2 regions of the Streptomyces sp. NBC_00250 genome follow, and region 1 is predicted to be linked to the other one. Evidence: riboswitches for the same ligand, from Rfam matches in the RefSeq annotation. Region 1 holds a riboswitch; the other holds the start of a gene.

Region 1 (3,632 bases):
GTGGTAGATCGCGATCGGGTTCTCGCCGAAGCCGCGCGGCGGCTGGATGAGGATCAGCAGGTTCCCGCGGCGCAGGGCCGCGAGGACGATGTCGCCCTCCGGGTTGCGCGACCGGTCCAGGAACATCTCGCCGGGCGCCGGGCCCCAGTGCTCCTCGACGTGGGTGCGCAGCTCCTCGGGGAGCGTCGCGTACCAGCGCTTGTAGTCGGCGGCCGGGATGCGGACCGGGTTCTTGGCGAGCTGCTCCTCGGTCAGCCAGTCCTGGTCGTGGCCGCCGGCCTCGATGAGGGCGTAGATCAGCTCGTCGCCGTCGCCGGAGACGAGGCCGGGAAGGTCGGCCTCGGGGCCGAAGTCGTACCCCTCGGCGATCAGTCGGCGCAGGAGCGAGACGGCGGAGGCGGGGGTGTCCAGGCCGACGGCGTTGCCGATGCGGGAGTGCTTCGTCGGGTACGCGGAGAGGACGAGCGCCAGCTTCTTCTCGGCGTTCGGGATGTGCCGGAGCCGGGCGTGCCGGACGGCGATCCCGGCGACGCGGGCCGCGCGTTCGGCGTCGGCGACGTACGCGGGCAGACCGTCCTCGTCGATCTCCTTGAAGGAGAACGGGACGGTGATGAGCCGGCCGTCGAACTCGGGCACGGCGACCTGGCTGGCGGCGTCCAGCGGGGAGAGACCCTCGTCGTTCTCCTCCCAGGCGGCGCGCGAGCCGGTCAGGCAGAGAGCCTGCAGGATCGGCACGTCGAGCGCGGCGAGCGCGCCCGCGTCCCAGGCCTCCTCGTCGCCGCCGGCCTGTGCCTCGGCGGGCTTGGTGCCGCCCGCCGCGAGGACGGTGGTGACGATCGCGTCGGCGGTGCGGAGGCGGTCGAGCAGCTCCGGCTCGGGGGCGCGCAGGGACGCCACGTACAGCGGGAGTGCCTGGGCGCCGGCGTCCTCGATCGCCCGGCACAGCGAGTCGACGAAGGCGGTGTTCCCGCTCATGTGGTGGGCGCGGTAGTAGAGCACCGCGATCGTCGGGCCGTCGGTCGTCCGGGGGGTGCGCTCCAGCGGGCCCCAGGTGGGGGCGGCCGCCGGGGACTCGAAGCCGTGACCGGTGAGCAGGACAGTGTCGGAGAGGAAGCGGGCCAGCTGCTCCAGGTTCGCGGGGCCGCCGTGCGCGAGGTAGGCGTGCGCCTCGGTGGCGACGCCGACGGGGACGGTGGACGCCTCCATCAGCTGCGCGTCGGGGGCCTGTTCGCCGCTGAGGACCACCACCGGCTTTCCGGCGGCGCGAACCGCGTCGAGGCCCTCCTCCCAGGAGCGGAGGCCGCCGAGGAGCCGTACGACGACCAGCTCGGCCTCGGCCAGCAGGCCGGTCAGTTCGGCGAGGGGCAGGCGGGCGGGGTTGGCGAAGCGGTACTCCACCGGGCCGCCGGCCGCGCGGGCGCTGAGCAGGTCGGTGTCGGAGTGCGACAGCAGCAGAAGCATGGCGAGCGCAGGCCTTCCTCGGGGTTGTCCGCGCCCCGGGTGGTCGTATGGGTTGGGCCTCCCCTTGCTCGAGCAAGCCGAGAGCTTGGGGAAGGGAGTTCCTGACTCACCGTCCCGGGAGCGCGCAGACGCACAGCCCGGGTCGGCTCACAGTGGCGGGACCGCGCCGGATTCTCACCGGGCTTCCTCCCCGGGGTCCTGGGACCCCATGCCGTCTGCATAGTAGATCGTGCGGTCGACGGGCCGGGCCGGGTGACGGAGTCGGCCGGATCACACTGCGGATCACACGGCGGGCGGGATCGTGCGCCGGGCCCGCTGCCGGCCCCGGACCGACCGGCCTCCGCCGCCGCGTCGGCTGCCGCGTCGGCCGGATCGCGCCCGGTGGCCGCCCGGTGGCCCGTCGGTATGCTCGCCGCCATGCCGCCCACCCCGCCCCCGACGCCCGACCCGGGCGAACCTCGCATACGGGACCGTGGCGACGCGTGCCCCGGGGCGCTGCGCCTGCACTCCGCCGACGACGGCCGCCTCGCCCGACTCCGCCTGCCCGGAGGCCGCCTGACGTCCCGTCAGGTCGAGCTCCTGGCGGACGCGGCGGAGACTCTGGGCGACGGACGGCTCAGCATCACCTCGCGTGGCAACGCCGAGCTGCGCGGCCTCTCCGAGGACTGCGGGGCCGAGCTGGCGGCGCTCCTCGCCGAGGCGGGCCTGCTGCCCTCCCCCACGCACGAGCGCGTCCGCAACATCGTCGCCTCCCCGGCCGCCGGGCTCGACGGACTCGGCACCTCCGACGTGCAGTTGTGGGCCCGCGAGCTGGACGCGCTGCTGTGCGCCGCGCCCTGGGCGGCGGCGCTTTCCGGCCGATTCCTCTTCGTCCTCGACGACGGACGCGGTGACGTGGCCGGGCTCGGCGGGGATGTGACCTTGGTCGCAGTGACGTCCGGAGCGGCGGAACTGCACGTCGGCGGTCGAGCCGTCCGGCTCTCCGGCTCCGACGCGCCCGCCGCGGCCCTGGCGGTGGCGGGCGGGTTCCTCGCCACGGCGCGGAAGGCCGGAACCGGGGCCTGGCGGGTCCGGGAACTCCCGGAGGGGTACGAGGTGGACATGGCGGAGTCGGGGGTGACGGCGGAGCCCGTCCACGCACCCGTACTCCCCCACGGCTCACCCCCTTCCCCCGGCGTCCTGGGCCCCACCGCCCTCTCCGTGCTCGCGCCCCTCGGCCGTCTCACCGCCGCCCAGCTCCGGGCGCTGCTGCCCGCCGAAGAGGTGCGGCTCACGCCCTGGCGCGGCGTCGTCGTGGTCGGGGCCGGCGCCGACCGGCTGCCCGCCCTCGACGCACACGGCCTGATCACCCGCCCCGACTCCCCCTGGGCCGGTGTCACCGCCTGCACCGGGCGGCCCGGCTGCGCCAAGTCCCTCGCCGACGTCCGCGCGGACGCGGCCCCGGGCCCCGCACCCGGCCGCGGGCACGGGCACGGCCCCGGCCTCCCCGTGCACTTCTCCGGCTGTGAGCGCCGCTGCGGACATCCGCACGGCGACTGGACCGACGTCCTCGCCACCGCCGGCGGCGACTACCTGGTGGACGGCGTCCCCACCCCCCGTACCGCCCTGCCCGAAGCCGTGACCACGGCCCGCACGACGAGATGAGCGAGAGCAACAGGATGTTCGACTACGAGAAGGACGGGGCGGAGATCTACCGCCAGTCCTTTGCCACGATCCGCGCCGAGGCGGATCTGGCGGGCCTGCCCGCCGACGTCGCCCAGGTGGCGGTCCGGATGATCCACGCCTGCGGCATGACCGACCTCGTCCAGGACATCGCGTACTCCCCCGGGGTCGTCGCGAACGCCCGCGCCGCGCTCCGCGCCGGTGCGCCGGTCCTCTGCGACGCCCAGATGGTCGCGAGCGGTGTCACCCGGCGTCGGCTGCCCGCCGACAACGAGGTGATCTGCACCCTCTCCGACCCGTCCGTGCCGGCGCTCGCCGCCGACCTCGGCACCACCCGCTCCGCCGCCGCCCTCGAACTGTGGCGGGACCGCCTCGAAGGGTCCGTCGTCGCCATCGGCAACGCGCCGACCGCCCTCTTCCACCTCCTGCAGATGGTCGCCGACGGGGCCGGAAAGCCCGCTGCCGTCCTCGGCATACCGGTCGGCTTCATCGGCGCCGCCGAGTCCAAG
Region 2 (3,632 bases), 3.4 Mb from region 1:
CCAGCGACTGCTGTGCGCCGCCGCGTCGATCGGCAACATCGGCGGCTACGCGTCCTGTCCGCCGGCGGACACGGCACCCGACACGGAACCCGGGCCGTTGCCGTTCTCCGGCGCCTTGGTCACAGCGGCGTCGGCCGCCTGAGCAGCGTCATCCGCCCGTGTCGTGCCGGCCGTCCCGGCAGCCTCCGCCTGGGCCGCCCCCTGCCGACGGCCGCGCCGCAGACCGAAGTAGTACGCCAGGACACCGGCACCGAGGGCCGCCTGCAGGGCGAACAGCGCCGACTCGATCTCTCCGGACGGCGGTTCGTACAGCGGACTGAACCACGGTTCGTAGTCCGGCTGGAGCTCCGTGATCGCCGTCTCCGCCTCCGCGTCCGCCCCGGTGAAGGGCTCCTCCTTGTGGTCCCCGAGCCCCAGCACGAGCGGCAGGACCGCCAGCGCCGCGACGACGAGCAGCAGCAGGGCGTTGATCTTCGCGTTCCGGCTCATCGCGCGGCCGCCTCCTCGCGTCGGTCCGTCCTGCGCCCGGCGAGGACGCCGAGCCGGATCAGGTCGCCCTTGCTCGACTGCGTGAGCAGCCGCATCACGAGCACCGTGAGCAGGCCCTCGCTCACCGCCAGCGGAATCTGGGTCACGGCGAAGATCCCGCCGAACTTGGCCAGGGCGCCGGGTATCCCGCTGCCCGGGTCGGGGAAGGCGAGCGCCAGCTGGACGCTGGTCACGCAGTACGTGGACAGGTCGGCGACGAACGCACCGAAGAAGACGGCCACCATCAGGGGCGTACCGAACCGGCGGAGCAGTACGTACGTCCCGTACCCCGCCCAGGGCCCGACGATCGCCATCGAGAAGGCGTTCGCGCCGAGCGTGGTCAGTCCGCCGTGGGCGAGCAGCAGGGCCTGGAAGAGCAGGGTGATCGTCCCCAGGACCGCCATGATCGGCGGCCGGAAGAGGATCGCGCCCAGACCCGTACCGGTCGGGTGTGAGCAACTACCGGTGACAGAAGGCAACTTGAGTGCCGACAGAACGAAAGTGAAGGCGCCCGAGGCGCCGAGCAACAGGGTGGACTCGGGATTCGACCGCACCTCGCGGGTCAGCGCGCGAACCCCGTGGACGACGAACGGCGCGGACGCGACGCCCCAGGCGGCGGCGTGCACAGGGGGCAGATACCCCTCGGCTATATGCATGGTTGGGAGACCCTCTCCAGCACCTCGTGGATGGACAACGCACCCTGGCCGGTCTCCTGGCTGACGGTCATGCCGGTCCGACTCCGCCTTCCCACACCACGACGATTCCCCGTCGTGGTCCAGTGGCTTCCCCGCGGGTGTTTCCCGCAGGGGTGGAGCCGGACCTCCCGATCACAGTGGCGAGGGCCGCACCGGTACTGCACCGGTTTCCCGTACACCAAGGCCCTGCGACATTAGTGCGTTGACCAGGTACATCACAACACGGTCGCCACCCGGTGCGGCCCCTCGCTCACTGCGCGCAGTCACTCCTTGCGATAGGCGTACGCCTCCGAGGCCGCCGCCGCCACCGCGTCGAGGTCCCCGCCCGCGCTCGCCGTGACCAGCGCGGCGACCGCGCCCTCGACGAACGGCGCGTCCACCAGGCGCGCGCCCTCGGGCAGTTCGTCGCCCTCGGCGAGGAGCGCCTTCACGGTGAGCACCGCGCTCCCCAGATCGACCAGGATCGCCACTCCGACGCCCCGGTCGACGCCCTTCGCCGCCTCCGCGATCAGCTCGGAGCTCGTCCCCAGCCCACCGTCCGGCGTCCCGCCGGCCGGGAGGACCGGCGCCAGGTCACCGCCGCCGGCGAGCCCACGGGCCAGCTCGGCCACCGCCGCGGCGACGGCGGCGCTGTGCGAGACGAGCACGATGCCGACGGAACCCGCGCCGGTCCCGCCACTCATGACGCCCCCTCGGTACGCGCGGTCCCCGCCCCCGCGGTCTCTTCCAGGGCGGCGAACAGCAGCGCCGAGGACGTGGCCCCCGGATCCTGGTGCCCCACCGACCGCTCGCCCAGATAGCTGGCCCTGCCCTTGCGAGCCCGCAGGGGTACGGTCGCGAGGGCGCCCTCCTCGGCGGCGGCACGGGCCGCGCCGAACGAGCCCCGCAGGCCCTCCACGGCCGGAACGAGCGCGTCCAGCATCGTCTTGTCGCCCACCTGCGCGCCGCCCAGCTGGGACACGGCGGCCACACCCGAGCCCAGGGCCTCCGCCAACTGGAGCCGGGTGATGCGCTCCTCGTCGCCCAGCGTCTTGCCGGTACGGCGCAGCAGCGTGCCGTACAGCGGCCCCGACGCGCCGCCCACGGTGGAGATCAGCTGCCGGCCGGCGGTGACGAGCACCGCGCCCGGCGTCGCGGGCGGCTCCTTGGCCAGGGTCTCGGTCACGGCGGCGAACCCGCGCCTGAGGTTGGTGCCGTGGTCGGCGTCGCCGATCGCCGAGTCCAGCTCGGTGAGCCGGTCCGCCTCCCGGTCGACGGCCTCGGCCACCGCGGCCAGCCACCGCACCAGGAAGTCCGCGCCGAAGTCCACGGTGGAGGTCTCCGTCATGTCGCTGTCCTCTCCCATCCCTCGTCTCACCGGCCCCAGCGCAGCGCGGGCGTCTGCACGGGCGCGTCCCAGAGGCGAAGGAGCTCCTCGTCCACCTCGCACAGGGTCACCGAGCAGCCGGCCATGTCGAGTGAGGTCACATAGTTGCCGACGAGGGTCCGGGCCACGGGCACACCCCGCTCGCCGAGGACGCGTTGCACCTCCGCGTTGAAGCCGTACAGCTCCAGGAGCGGGGTGGCGCCCATCCCGTTCACCAGGGCGATGACAGGGCCCGACGGGCGGAGGTCCTCGACGACGGCGTCGACGGCGAAGTCCGCGATCTCCCGGGAGGTCATCATCGGCCGGCGCTCGCGCCCCGGTTCGCCGTGGATGCCGATGCCCAGCTCCAGTTCGCCCTCCGGGAGGTCGAAGGTGGGGCTGCCCTTGGCGGGGGTGGTGCACGCGCTCAGCGCGACGCCGAAGGACCGGGAGCGCTCGTTGACCCGGCGGGCGATCGCCTCCACGCGCTCAAGGGGTGCGCCCTCCTCGGCGGCTGCGCCCGCGATCTTCTCCACGAAGAGCGTGCCGCCGGTCCCGCGGCGGCCCGCCGTGTACAGGCTGTCCTTGACGGCGACGTCGTCGTCGACCAGCACCTTGGCGACCTGGATGCCCTCGTCCTCGGCGAGTTCGGCGGCCATCTCGAAGTTCAGTACGTCGCCGGTGTAGTTCTTGACGACGAACAGCACCCCGGCGCCACTGTCGACGACGGCCGCGGCCCGCACCATCTGATCGGGCACCGGGGAGGTGAACACCTCCCCGGGACACGCCGCCGCCAGCATCCCGGGCCCGACGAACCCCCCGTGCAACGGCTCGTGCCCGGACCCGCCCCCGGACACCAGCGCGACCTTCCCCGCCACGGGCGCGTCCCGCCGCACCACGATCCGCCGCTCCACGTCGACGGTGAGCTCGGGATGAGCAGCGGCCATTCCGCGCAGCGCGTCGGCGACGACGGTCTCGGGAACGTTGATCAGCATCCTCACGGATACCTCCTGGTGAGACTAGCAGGCATGTGACTGAGCAGGCTTTTCGCAGGTCAGAATGGG

Evidence for each region. A riboswitch is a leader RNA that binds a small molecule or an ion and turns the genes downstream of it on or off. The one in region 1 is predicted to bind cobalamin.
Region 2: another riboswitch for cobalamin. It lies ahead of OG259_RS37165 (energy-coupling factor ABC transporter permease); the one in region 1 lies ahead of cobN (cobaltochelatase subunit CobN).

Annotation. Positions count from the first base shown of each region.
Region 1 is NZ_CP108088.1:4,869,657-4,873,288, reverse strand. It holds gene cobN (cobaltochelatase subunit CobN) at 1-1,461, opposite strand, end outside; cobalamin riboswitch at 1,534-1,685, opposite strand; gene OG259_RS22060 (cobalamin biosynthesis protein CobG) at 1,867-3,105, shown strand; gene OG259_RS22055 (precorrin-8X methylmutase) at 3,120-3,632, shown strand, end outside.
Region 2 is NZ_CP108088.1:8,227,250-8,230,881, forward strand. It holds gene cbiQ (cobalt ECF transporter T component CbiQ) at 1-39, opposite strand, end outside; gene OG259_RS37160 (energy-coupling factor ABC transporter substrate-binding protein) at 46-489, opposite strand; gene OG259_RS37165 (energy-coupling factor ABC transporter permease) at 486-1,184, opposite strand; cobalamin riboswitch at 1,214-1,448, opposite strand; gene OG259_RS37170 (PTS-dependent dihydroxyacetone kinase phosphotransferase subunit DhaM) at 1,487-1,906, opposite strand; gene dhaL (dihydroxyacetone kinase subunit DhaL) at 1,903-2,550, opposite strand; gene dhaK (dihydroxyacetone kinase subunit DhaK) at 2,577-3,569, opposite strand.